DNA from 3 places in the Metabacillus elymi genome. Region 3 is predicted to be linked to each of the others. Evidence: riboswitches for the same ligand, from Rfam matches in the RefSeq annotation. Region 3 holds a riboswitch; each other region holds the start of a gene.

What was found. Region 3 has a riboswitch for S-adenosylmethionine ahead of HUW50_RS04850 (methionine ABC transporter ATP-binding protein). Riboswitches for the same ligand answer to the same signal wherever they lie in the genome.
Region 1: another riboswitch for S-adenosylmethionine. It lies ahead of mtnK (S-methyl-5-thioribose kinase); the one in region 3 lies ahead of HUW50_RS04850 (methionine ABC transporter ATP-binding protein).
Region 2: another riboswitch for S-adenosylmethionine. It lies ahead of HUW50_RS23925 (2-hydroxyacid dehydrogenase); the one in region 3 lies ahead of HUW50_RS04850 (methionine ABC transporter ATP-binding protein).

What each region holds. Positions count from the first base shown of each region.
Region 1 covers NZ_CP055263.1:3,935,354-3,939,645, reverse strand. The annotation lists gene HUW50_RS18080 (pyridoxal phosphate-dependent aminotransferase) at 1-256, opposite strand, end outside; gene HUW50_RS18075 (carbon-nitrogen family hydrolase) at 359-1,147, shown strand; SAM riboswitch class I at 1,287-1,443, shown strand; gene mtnK (S-methyl-5-thioribose kinase) at 1,549-2,742, shown strand; gene mtnA (S-methyl-5-thioribose-1-phosphate isomerase) at 2,907-3,959, shown strand; gene HUW50_RS18060 (hypothetical protein) at 4,016-4,168, opposite strand.
Region 2 covers NZ_CP055263.1:5,185,205-5,189,496, reverse strand. The annotation lists gene HUW50_RS23935 (RbtT/DalT/CsbX family MFS transporter) at 1-62, opposite strand, end outside; gene HUW50_RS23930 (FGGY-family carbohydrate kinase) at 100-1,557, opposite strand; gene HUW50_RS23925 (2-hydroxyacid dehydrogenase) at 1,573-2,574, opposite strand; SAM riboswitch class I at 2,704-2,793, opposite strand; gene HUW50_RS23920 (molybdopterin-containing oxidoreductase family protein) at 2,954-4,292, shown strand, end outside.
Region 3 covers NZ_CP055263.1:988,469-992,760, reverse strand. The annotation lists gene HUW50_RS04860 (SCP2 sterol-binding domain-containing protein) at 196-513, shown strand; gene HUW50_RS04855 (O-acetylhomoserine aminocarboxypropyltransferase/cysteine synthase family protein) at 655-1,968, shown strand; SAM riboswitch class I at 2,336-2,444, shown strand; gene HUW50_RS04850 (methionine ABC transporter ATP-binding protein) at 2,578-3,603, shown strand; gene HUW50_RS04845 (methionine ABC transporter permease) at 3,596-4,264, shown strand; gene HUW50_RS04840 (MetQ/NlpA family ABC transporter substrate-binding protein) at 4,276-4,292, shown strand, end outside.

The sequences.
Region 1 (4,292 bases), 2.8 Mb from region 3:
TTTTATAAAAAGTTGCGATCGCTTCCTTCAAGAAAGTATGACCACGAAATGGAGAGTACTTATGGAATTGTGGTTTTTCCACTGCATTTTGCATGGCTTTAACAATATGATCAGGTGTAGGCTGATCTGGATTTCCTTGACCTAGATTAATAACATCATGACCCTGTGCAATAATTTTATTTACCTTTTCAACTAGACTTGCAAAGAATTGCTTCGGTAATGTTTCTAATAATTGTGATTGTTTAAAGGTTTTCATTTTTAACACCTTCTCAAAAAATTCTTGAAATTCTAGTCACAAATAATATATTGTTAGAATCAACTTGTAAAGTAAAATTTAAAAATGAAGGTGTGATTTTGATTGAAACCTGTCATTACTTGTATACAACTTGATATTAAATTCGGTGATCCCGCATTCAACTATCAGCAAGTAGAGGAAAAAGTAGCTGTTGCAGTAGAAAAGGATAATCCAGCGATCATCGTTTTACCTGAGCTTTGGACAACAGGCTATGACCTTACTCGCTTAGATGTGATAGCCGATGAAAAAGGGGAAAAAACGAAACAATTTCTTTCCCAACTCGCAAAAAAATACCATGTTAACATCATCGGTGGGTCTGTTGCTAAAAAGATGCAGGACAATGTCACCAACACGATGTACATCATGAACAACCAAGGTGAGTTTGTTCATGAATATAGTAAACTCCACTTATTCAAATTAATGGATGAACATCATTACTTAACTGCAGGAACTGCAAAAGGATTATTCGAAATCAATGGAATAAAAAGTGCTGGTGTAATTTGCTATGATATTCGTTTTCCGGAATGGATTCGTGCTCATACAACAAAAGGAGCAGAGATTCTATTTGTAGTAGCTGAATGGCCTTTACCTCGACTAAATCATTGGAGAACATTGCTTTTAAGTCGTGCAATCGAAAACCAATGTTATGTTGTAGCTTGTAATCGATCAGGCTCTGATCCTAATAACGAATTTGCTGGTCATTCCATGATAATCGATCCTTGGGGTACGATTATCGCAGAGGCTGACGAAAACACTGGTTTCATTTCAGCAGAAATCGATGTTGAAACAGTCAAACAAGTAAGAGGGCAAATTCCTGTATTTGAAGACCGACTTCCTGACTATTATAAGTGATTTTCATATTAACTGTTGACAAATCCAAATAATCATTGGTAACATGCTAATCAAGCATTACATTTTCTTAATAGCGAAAATGTTCTAAAAATAACGTAATTTAGTAAACATTAATTTTTTAATGTTTATCCATATTGATCTCTTATCAAGAGTTGGCAGAGGGACTTGGCCCTATGACGCCGCAGCAACCGACCATACTACCATTGCAAAATGGGGTGATTCTATTCACCTTGGAATATTCCAATAGGGCACGGTGCTAATTCCATCAGAAAGGCGATCTTTCTGACAGATGAGAGGTGCGAAGCGACGCCTTCAAGCCTCTTTCATACTGAAAGGGGCTTTTCTTATTTTCTAAAGAAAAGCCTCCATCAATCAAACTACTAATATTTGGAGGTATTATTATGTCTACTAAAAAGTCATCTGTATATGAACCATTAACTGAAAGTGGTGCAATCGCTCTAGCTAAACGATTACAACTATTCGAAGAAAATAGTAATCTACTTTGCAATGAAATTGGAGATGGAAACTTAAATCTCGTTTTCAAAGTTAAAGATAGTAAAACAGAAGAAAGTATCATCATTAAACAAGCACTTCCATATGCAAAGGTAGTAGGTGAAAGCTGGCCATTAACATTAGATCGTGCCCGTATCGAAACACATGCATTATTAAAACAAGCGGAATTTGTTCCTCAGTATGTACCAAAGGTTTTTTACTCCGATGAAAAGCTTGCCATTACGATAATGGAGGACTTATCACGCCTTCAAATATCTCGAGCTGCACTCATTGAAGGTAAAGATTTACTCCTGCTTTCAAAACATATCGGAGAATTTTTAGCTAAAACTTTATTTTACACATCCGACTATGCTGTTAATCAACATTATAAAAAATCATTAGTCAAACAGTTTATCAATCCTGATCTTTGCAAAATAACTGAAGATCTTGTTTTCACAGATCCATTCTTCGACCACGACACAAATGATTTTGAACCAGAGCTCGGGCAAGATGTTGAACAAATATGGCAAGATCAAGCTCTCAAGTTAGAAGTTGCTAAGCTTAAACAGAAATTTCTTACAAAAGCTGAAGCACTTGTCCATGGTGACTTACATACTGGAAGCATTTTTGCTGATGATAAGGAAACGAAAGTGATTGATCCTGAATTTGCTTACTTCGGACCGATCGGTTTTGATGTAGGCCAGGTATTCGGAAATTTCCTGTTAAATGCAATTTCACGAGATGTTGAAAACCAGGAAGTGCTTTTCACACATATCGAAACAACTTGGAATGTTTTTGTAGAAGAGTTTTCGAAAGCTTGGAAAAATGATGGTCTTGAGATCTTCACGAAAGTTGACGGATATTTAGAACATGTATTATCAGAAATTTTCGAAGAAGCAGTTGGTTTTGCTGGTTGTGAAATCATCCGCCGTACAATTGGTCTAGCACATGTAGCTGACCTTGATTCAATTCAGCCATATGAAAAAAGAATTTCAATAAAACAACTTGCTCTTACAATAGGTAGTGAACTTATAAAAAATCAAAAAACAATTAAAGATCCAACTCAATTTAAAGACTATGTGAAACAAACTGTAAATCAATAAGTCTATTTCTAAATAGTTTGTCCCTTTTGGATCCTTAAAGCAATTTAAAGAGTTTAAAACTAAGTAAATAAGCAAATTAGGCTTGATAGTATGAATTATCTAAAATTAACAATCATCGCAATTAGCTTTTAGAGAATTAGTAAAAAATAAAGGAGTTATTGAGCATGGCAACAACAAAATTTACGATTCCTCGTTCAGTTATTTGGAAGGATGAATCAATCTCCCTATTAAATCAGCAAAAAATTCCGCATGTAACAGAATATCTTGAATTAACAACGATAGAAGCTGTCTGGGAGGCAATTCAAACCTTAAAAGTAAGAGGTGCTCCTGCTATTGGGATTACTGCAGCATATGGCCTAGCATTATCAGCCTTACAAGATCAATCTAATTCACTTGAGGCTTTTCAGCTTAATCTTAAACAAAACCGAGATTATTTAGCTAGCTCAAGACCAACTGCTGTGAATTTAGTATGGGCTTTAGACAGATTGGTTACTAGTTTAGTTGAAACGAAATCCATCAATGAGGCTAAAACAAAGCTCGTACATGAAGCAATTCAAATTCAGGTAGAAGACGAAGAGGTTTGTCGATTAATTGGAGAACACGCACTCTCAGTTTTTAACGATGGTGATCGCATTATGACAATTTGTAATGCTGGGTCAATCGCAACGGCAAAATATGGAACAGCTTTAGCTCCATTTTATTTAGCAAAGGAAAAAAACAAAGCATTAAGTGTCTTTGCTTGTGAAACCCGTCCGGTTTTCCAAGGTGCACGATTAACAACATGGGAACTTATGCAGGCTGATGTTGATGTTACATTAATTACTGACAACATGGCGGCACATACAATTAAGTCAAAAAAAATCTCAGCTATTATTGTGGGTGCTGACCGTATTGCAGCTAATGGTGATACGGCAAACAAAATCGGTACATTCAATTTAGCACTATTGGCAAAATCTTTTAACATTCCATTTTATGTAGCAGCACCTCTATCTACATTTGATCCTTCTATTTCAGATGGTAATAAAATTCCAATTGAGGAGCGTAATCCGGAAGAAGTAACTGAGGTTAATGGTGTACGCATTGCTCCAGAGGGTGTAAAAGTATTTAACCCTGCATTTGACGTCACACCTTCCGAACTAATAACAGGAATCATTACAGAAAAAGGGATTCTTTCTGGTGATTATCAAGTATTAATTTCTGAATTATTTACTCTCTAAATTGACAAAGCAAAAACCTTAGTCCTCCATTTTTAACGGGCTAAGGTTTTTACTTTTTAGAATTTTTTTTGATACTTTGACTCATACTTGCTCCCTGATGCTTCCATTTTTTCTAACAACCCTTTTTTTTCAGCTTCTGAAATGATATGAAGCTTTGAAAATAACGATGCATAGAAATAAACCTTTTTTGGACGTTTATGAATCCACATCTTGCTTGCCCCTTTCTTTACCATACGCAACTTTTTTCCCTTACTCAAATAATATGTTACGTAGCTAAAATGGTGACAAGTTAGGGCTTGTGAATCTTGTCAAATCAATATTTTATTTCTATAG
Region 2 (4,292 bases), 1.6 Mb from region 3:
AAGAGCATGACGCCAAGAAAGCCAAAGCTTAATTTTTTAGGTATTCCAATTTTATCTAACATTCGTTTCTCTCCAAACCTTGTTTTTAGTAATGTAACTTTATTTGTTATAGGTTACATTCATTTTAGAAAAAAAATGTTGTGCTTTTTTCCACTCTTCATACATAACGTCATTGTGTTGAATATCAGGCTTAATTATATTGATTTCATCTGATAGTTTGTCAGTTAATCCTAATGTCTTGTTGCAAATAACAGTGGCACCAACAGCAGATGCTTGACTGTATCCTTGACGAATATATACGTCTTTTTGTAAGAGATTGGCTACAAATTTTGCTAAAGTTCTACTTTGAAAACCGCCGCCACATGCCCACACATATGGTAAATCGAAAGAACTTACTTCACATAATTGATCATAATGCCACCTGATTGTGCAAGCAATTTCCCATAAAGCAGAAGCGACAAAATGAGCGCGAGTTAAGTCATGTGCTAATGGAGTATTGAAAATAAATCCGCCTTTCTTTGAAGCATTCTTCTCATCAGTAAGATACATACCTAACGCTGATACACAATCAATGTTCTCGAGCTTACTCATTTCATCTTCCATTTGTTGATAACTTTCATTAGGATAGAAAATAGCTTTTAATTTTTGATAATTTAGTCCGGTAATCCCTGGATTCGTTTCAAGTAGCCATGTATTTTTTTGTGTATAAGCATTCGTCCAAGCTCTTTTTTCATGATCCACTCGATATTCATTTGTCATTTTGCAAATAGGGGTGGTTGTACCTGATACAATGACGACATCTCGATTTTCGGCAAATGTACTTTCAATTGCGAGTTGAGTATCTCCGCCACCGACAATAATCAAAACATCCTGCTTTAACCCTAACTCATTTGCGATTGTTGGTGTTATTTCACCAAGTATTGTGCCAGATGCTTTAATTTCTGGTAAAAACTTTCTAGAAATCCCAAATTGTTCACACATCACATCAGACCAATCTGTTTTTTGAACATCATATAGCAGTGATTCTGTTGCCTGGGATGGCTCATAGACTAAGACACCACTTAATTTATAAGTAATCCAGTCACTAATACTAGTAAATGTATCGATTTTATCCCATAACATAGGCTGTCGGTTCTTAAGGGCAACAAGCTTTAAAGCCGAAAACAATGCAGAAGGTAACCTACCAGTTGTTTTAAAGATAATTTCTGGATCTGGCAATGTGCGTTCCCATTCACGACCACGATTATCAATGTTTGGTAAGCCGATAAATGAGTTTCCATCCCGGTCCTGTAAGACAATCCCTTGGCGCTGACTTGTCGAGGTAATAGCCTTGATTGAAATATAAGGTGCACGAGTAATTACATTTTTCGCCAAAAAAATAAGTTGTTTCCAAAGTAAATCAGGTGAAAAGTAACGACTATCTGGATAAAGAGATTCGGTTTCATACTGAATATCCTCTCTTTCGACAGCTATAACCTCACCTGTAGTCGCAACAATTGCTACTCTAGCATTTCCTGTGCCAATATCAAATACTAAATAACCTTGTTTTAATGTCACTTTATTCACTTCTTTCTATGACTTTACATTTAGACTTTTTTGATTATAGATTGTCGGAACGTCAAGAGTACGTTTTATATACCACTTCGTTAACGCTTGATTCATAATCGATACGTGATGATCCTCAACCTCATAACTTGCACCAGCAAGGTGGGGGGTAGCTAAAACATTTGGCAATTTGATGATTTCATAATCACTTTTATCTGGTGGTTCATGATAAAATACATCTAAAATAGCCCCACGAATTTTACCTTCTTTTAAGACATGAACAAGTGCATCTCGCTTAACGACAACTGCTCTTGACGTATTTACTAAGATTGCTTCTTCCTTCATAAGTCCTAAATAATGTTCATCTATCATTCCGATTGTTTCTTCGGTACGAGGTAGGTGAATAGATACGACATCACTAGTTGAAAAAACCTCATCCAAGGATACACGAGTATGGTTGGGATTTTGGCTTTCAACATATGGATCATAGTATTGAATGCTGCATTGAAAACTTTCAAGAACAGAAGCAATTCTCTGACCAACGGCACCGAATCCTACCATTCCAATAGTTTTTCCTGTAATCTCATTTCCTTTGAACTTTAAATATGCTTGCAAGTAGTCTCCATCCCATTTTTCCTGCTTCAACCATTCAGAGGAGGCGATTGTATGTCTATAGAAAGTAATGAGATTGCCAATGAACAATTCAGCAACTGCTTGTGCATTTCGAGCGGGGGTATAAAATACCGGAATTCCTCTTTTGGTTGCAGCTTCAACATCAACATTGGAAGGCATGCCACGACACACACCAACAAATTTCAATTCAGGTACTTCTGCAAATACATTTTCAGTCACTTTATCTAACTCAGCTATTAATCCCTCGGCCTTTGATTCTTTTAATAGAGCGATTAACTCAGCTTCGTTATAGGCTCTACCATTCTCTTTCCAACAGCGATAGGTACAATCGCCAAAAAGTTCCTTTAATTTGACTAGACCTTCGTCGTTATACGGTGCTGTTACTAAGACATTCATTTTCTTCATCTCCTCTTTTTGCTTTGAAAACAACCCTTTAATTCAAAAAAATAAAAAAATCTCTTCCCAAAATGTTGGAAAGAGATGGTTATTTATTATCGTTCTCACAATAAACTATAAGGGCAGCTCTTTCTATCTTTCAAGCAATGCTTGCTGGAATTGGCACATTATGTTGCCGAGGTTTCGACGGGCCAGTCCCTCCACCTCTCTTAATAGAAATAACAAAATATTTAATTGATTAAATTGTTTATATATTTAGACAATGTATTAAATATTAAATAAAAATTATAGGTAAGTCAATCTATTTTCTAAACTTTCTAAAGATTGGTTCGATATGTTATAATTTATAAAGCAATTTTTTCATGAAAGGATACTAGTTATGCAGGAATATATAAATATAGAAGATGGTGTTGTGCCTTCAGTTTGTTCACTTGACTGTCCAGATCAGTGCGGATTACTGATACACAAAAAAGAAGGAAAAATCGTTAAAATCGAAGGTGATCCTGAACATCCTGTTACGAAAGGGAATATTTGCAATAAAGTGCGGAACATGGGTGAACGCATCTATGATCAAAAGAGAATTAAAACACCTTTGAAACGTATTGGCGAAAAGGGAGAGGGCAAATTTCACCCAATTAGCTGGCAAGAGGCAATCGAAACGATTACAAATCATTGGAAAAAACTAATCTCAAATGAAGGATCAGAATCAATTCTTCCATACAGTTTTTACGGCAATATGGGAAATATTAATGCAGAAGGAATGGATCGCCGCTTCTTTCATCGTTTAGGGTCAAGTCAACTTGACCGGTCTATTTGTTCAGTTGCTGGTTCGAAAGGTTATAGCTACACAATGGGGGGAAGTTACGGCACTGATCCAGAGGAAATGACGGAAACTAAGCTATTTATAATGTGGGGAATAAACGCTGTTAGTACAAATATGCACCAAATGACGATCGCACAAAGGGCTAAAAAAAATGGCGCAAAAATTGTTGTCATAGATGTCCATAAAAATCAAACTGGAAGAATGGCAGATTGGTTTATTCCGATTCTCCCTGGTACGGATGGAGCGCTCGCATTAGGGATTATGCATGTTTTATATAAAGAAAAGCTTGTTAATCGATCATTTTTAAAAGAGTATACAGTTGGTTATGAAGAACTAGAAGAACATGTTAAGAACTATGATCCACAAATGGTTTCAGATATTACAGGAGTTTCTGTAGAAGACATTTATACGTTAGCTCGGATGTACGGAGAGACCTCTCCTTCGATGATAAGAATTGGAAATGGACTTCAGCATCATGATAATGGTGGAATGATTGTTAGGACAATTGCGTGTTTACCTGCACTAACAGGACAGTGGGCTCTGAAGGGTGGGGGAGCTCTGAAATCAAACTCTGCCTATTTAGCCCATAATACAAAAGCGCTGCAACGACCAGATCTTATGAAAAAGCAAACTCGAACAATAAATATGAACCAATTAGGTAAAGCGTTACTTGAAACAGAAGAGCCCATTCGCTCATTGTTCATATATGGAAGCAACCCAGCTGTTGTGACTCCAGATGCTAATAAGGTACGTGAGGGTCTTGCTCGTGAAGATTTATTCACTGTCGTTCATGACTTGTTTTTAACGGAAACAGCTATGTTTGCAGACATTGTTTTACCTGCTACTTCAGCTTTTGAAAATACTGATTTTTATACGTCTTACTGGCATAACTATA
Region 3 (4,292 bases):
TGATTCATAAAACAAATAAGATAGGTAGTATAAAGATTCAGGTAAGTCTTGCTAATATGACATATTTCTTGGGAAATATTAATAATCCCACAAATAATGAATAAATAAGCAGAAACTGTCGACTTATTAATAAAGGATTCTTCCGTGATTCAATGAAGTTATTAAATAGCTTGATTGATATCGGAGGTTTTTTTTATGTATATGACAACGTTTATTTCTAATTTTAATAAAGCTCGGTTTTTAACTCCAATACTTTTGAATCAAACTCTAATAGTAGAAATAAAACCTCAGCAAGAGATTAGTCATTTTATTGAACTATCATCAAAAGGGGCTAAAACGTTACATACTCAACCTTCGAAAATTGACTTTGTCATGGAAGGAGAAGGCTATGACCTCGAACAAGTATTATTAAACACTGTAAGCTTAAAGCAATTAATTGCTTTTGGGAAAATTACGATCAAAGGGTCTTATCGTAATTTTTTAAAATTCGAGGCAATCATAAAGTTAAGTTGATAAGGGGAAATCCTTGAATCTGAAGTTTGAAATCGTTTACTATATAGGTAGACTAATAGGTATAGGAATTTGCATCTTAGAATTCAAAACCAACAGTGAAGTATTTTTTGATAAATACATCTTGTAATAGGAGGAGTTAAGATGCAAGAGAAAAATTACCGGCCTGAAACGGTCACAATTCACGGAGGGCTAAAGAAAGATTCAATGACAGGTGCCAGGTCTGTGCCTATTTATCAATCAAATGCTTACTTATTTGAGAATACTGAGCACGCAGCTAACCTCTTTGGTTTAAAAGAACCAGGATATATTTATACCCGAATTCACAATCCAACTTCAACTGTTTTTGAAGAAAGAATTGCACAGCTTGAAGGTGGCATAGGTAGCTTAGCGGTATCTAGTGGAATGGCGGCGATTACACTTTCGGTTTTAAATATTGCTGGAGCAGGTGATGAAATTGTATCTGCTTCAACATTATACGGGGGAACTTACAATCTTTTTGCAAATACTTTACCGAAATATGGAATAGATACAGTGTTTGTTGATCCGAAAAATCCTGAAAACTTCCGTTCTGCTATTTCACCTAAAACAAAAGCTATATTCGCTGAAACCATTGGAAATCCAAGTTTAGATGTACTTGATATTGAAGCTGTCGCGAATATAGCTCATGAAGCTGGGATTCCGTTAATTGTAGATAATACATTTGCTACACCTTATCTTTGCCGGCCGATTGAACATGGTGCAGATATCGTTATCCACTCAGCAACAAAATGGTTATTAGGAAATGGGACAACTCTAGGAGGAGTAATCGTTGATGGTGGGAAGTTTGATTGGAATAACCCTAAATTCCCTGGTTTTACGACCCCTGATCCGAGTTATCATGATCTAGTATATGCAGAAGCATTAGGCGAGCAGGCATTCATTATTAAAGCTAGAGTTCAATTGCTAAGAGACTTAGGTCCCGCAATTAGCCCATATAATGCATTCCAATTCACACTAGGTTTAGAAACTCTTCATGTTCGAATGAAAGAGCATGTTGCTAATGCTAGAAAGATGGTTAAGTATTTAGTGCAGCACCCTTCTGTTGAATGGGTTCTATATCCTGAACTTTCGGATCATCCTGCAAAAGATTTAGCAGCAAAATATTTACCTAATGGTGCTGGATCCGTTATCGTTTTCGGAATAAAGGGTGGACGAGAGGCAGGAGCTGCTGTTATTAATAATGTAGAACTGTGGTCACACGTTGCGAACGTAGGGGATGCAAAAAGTTTGATCATCCATCCTGCTAGTACAACCCATCAACAGTTAAATACAGAGGACTTAAAAAGATCGGGAGTAACGGAGGACTTAATTCGCTTATCGGTTGGAATAGAGCATATTCAAGATATCATCGATGATCTTGATCAAGCTATTTACAAAGCAACTGGCGTTAAGGGAACCGAAAGTGTACATATTTAAATATTGAATATAAAGGGATGACTTTCATGCAAAGTCATCCCTTTTTTACCAGGAAATTATAAAATTCGTTGAATTGTGGATAAGTGCACGACATTCAGCTCCAGCGCCTAGCCCCGACAAGCATAAGCTAATTTAGAATTGAAGGCAAAAAACGCCTTCTATTCTAAATCATCTTATGCTTGTCGGGGCTGATCAAGGCGCTTGCGCTTTTGTTCCTGGAGTTATCCTATAATAGTTTATCACTAAAATAAAATGCAATTTTTAGAAAAAAGAGAATTTGTTTGACATGATTTTTAATTGCATGATACAATCACAAACGTACTTAAGCTCACTAAAATTTAATTTAACTTTAATTATATACGTAGTTCTCTTATCAAGAGAGGTGGAGGGAAGTGCCCTATGAAGCCCGGCAACCATCAACATTTGTTGAAGTGGTGCCAATTCACACAAAGCTGTTTAGCTTTGAGAGATGAGAGAAAGGACATTTTTGTGCCTTTCTGCTCATTGCAGAAGGGTTTTTTTCTTTATCAAAATACTATATTGCAACATGAATTTTCCATAAAAGTGATAGATTGAAGTGAGGTATTCGAACTGAAAGAAGGTGACAACTTGATTACATTAAAGAATGTTAATAAAGTTTATCAAACAAAATCAGGTAATGTAACGGCTGTTAATAATGTGAATCTAAAAATTGATAAGGGTGAAATTTTCGGGATTATTGGATATAGTGGAGCGGGTAAAAGTTCACTAATCCGGTTGTTGAATGGACTAGAAAAACCAACCAGTGGTGATATTAGCGTTGCTGGTAGTCAAATAGATTCAATTGGTGGAGTGAAATTACGAAAAGCGCGTTTAGAAATAAGTATGATTTTTCAGCATTTCAATCTTTTATGGTCTCGAACAGTGAGAGAAAATATTGCTTTTCCATTAGAAATTGCAGGTGTAAAAAGAGCTGAACGTTTGAAACGAGTGGATGAGCTGATCAAGCTTGTAGGACTTGAAGGTCGTGAGAATGCATATCCCTCACAATTAAGTGGTGGGCAAAAGCAACGTGTAGGAATTGCGCGAGCATTGGCTAATAACCCTAAAGTATTATTATGTGATGAAGCTACATCAGCTTTAGATCCCCAAACAACGGATTCTATATTAGATTTGCTTGTAGATATTAATAAACGACTTGGACTTACAATTGTGCTGATTACTCATGAGATGCATGTTATACGAAAAATATGTCATCGTGTAGCTGTGATGGAAAATGGGGAGGTAGTTGAAGAAGGGGATGTACTCGACGTTTTTAAGCATCCTAAACAACCAATTACTAAGCGCTTTGTGAAACAAGTTACAGAACCAGAGGAAACGAATGAAGTAGTGGCAAATCTTTTAGAGAATTATCCAAAGGGTAAGGTTATTCAATTAACCTTTGTTGGTGAATCAGCAGAGCAACCATTGATAACAAATCTAATTAGAAAGTTTGCAATCGATGTGAATATTTTACAAGGGAAGATTTCACAAACACAAAGTGGATCATATGGAAGTCTGTTTATTCATTTAGATGGAGATGAACAAGAATTAAATCGAGCATTAGAGTTTATTTATAATCAACACATTGAGGTGGAGGTGATTGCCAATGCTTGAACAGCTTCTACCTGAAGTAGATTGGGAAAAGGTTTGGCTTGCAACAAAGGAAACAATCTATATGACAAGCTTATCGGTTGTGGCGACATTTATTTTAGGAATTATTCTAGGTTTACTGTTATTTTTAACAGCAAAGGGAAACATATGGGAAAGTAAGTATGTTAATAATCTAGTTGCAGGAATTGTTAACATATTTAGATCAATACCATTTATTATTTTAATTATTTTATTATTACCTTTTACAAAAGTACTTGTTGGAACAATACTCGGTGCAAATGCCGCATTACCAGCGTTAATAATCGGGGCAGCTCCTTTTTATGGGCGCATGGTCGAGATTGCTTTAAGGGAAATTGATAAAGGTGTCATTGAAGCTGCTAAATCTATGGGTGCTAAAACAAGCACAATTATTTGGAAGGTCCTTTTACCCGAAGCGATGCCAGCGTTAGTTTCTGGTATTACAGTTACCGCTATTGCGTTAATAGGGTATACAGCAATGGCAGGTGCTATTGGTGCTGGTGGATTAGGGAATCTAGCATTTATGGAAGGTTTTAACCGTGGGAATAATCAAGTAACATTAATAGCAACGGTTATCATATTAATTTTCGTGTTTATCATCCAAATTATTGGAGATATCATAACTAAATCAATTGACAAACGATAGGAGGAAGAACGATGAAAAAAGCTTTATT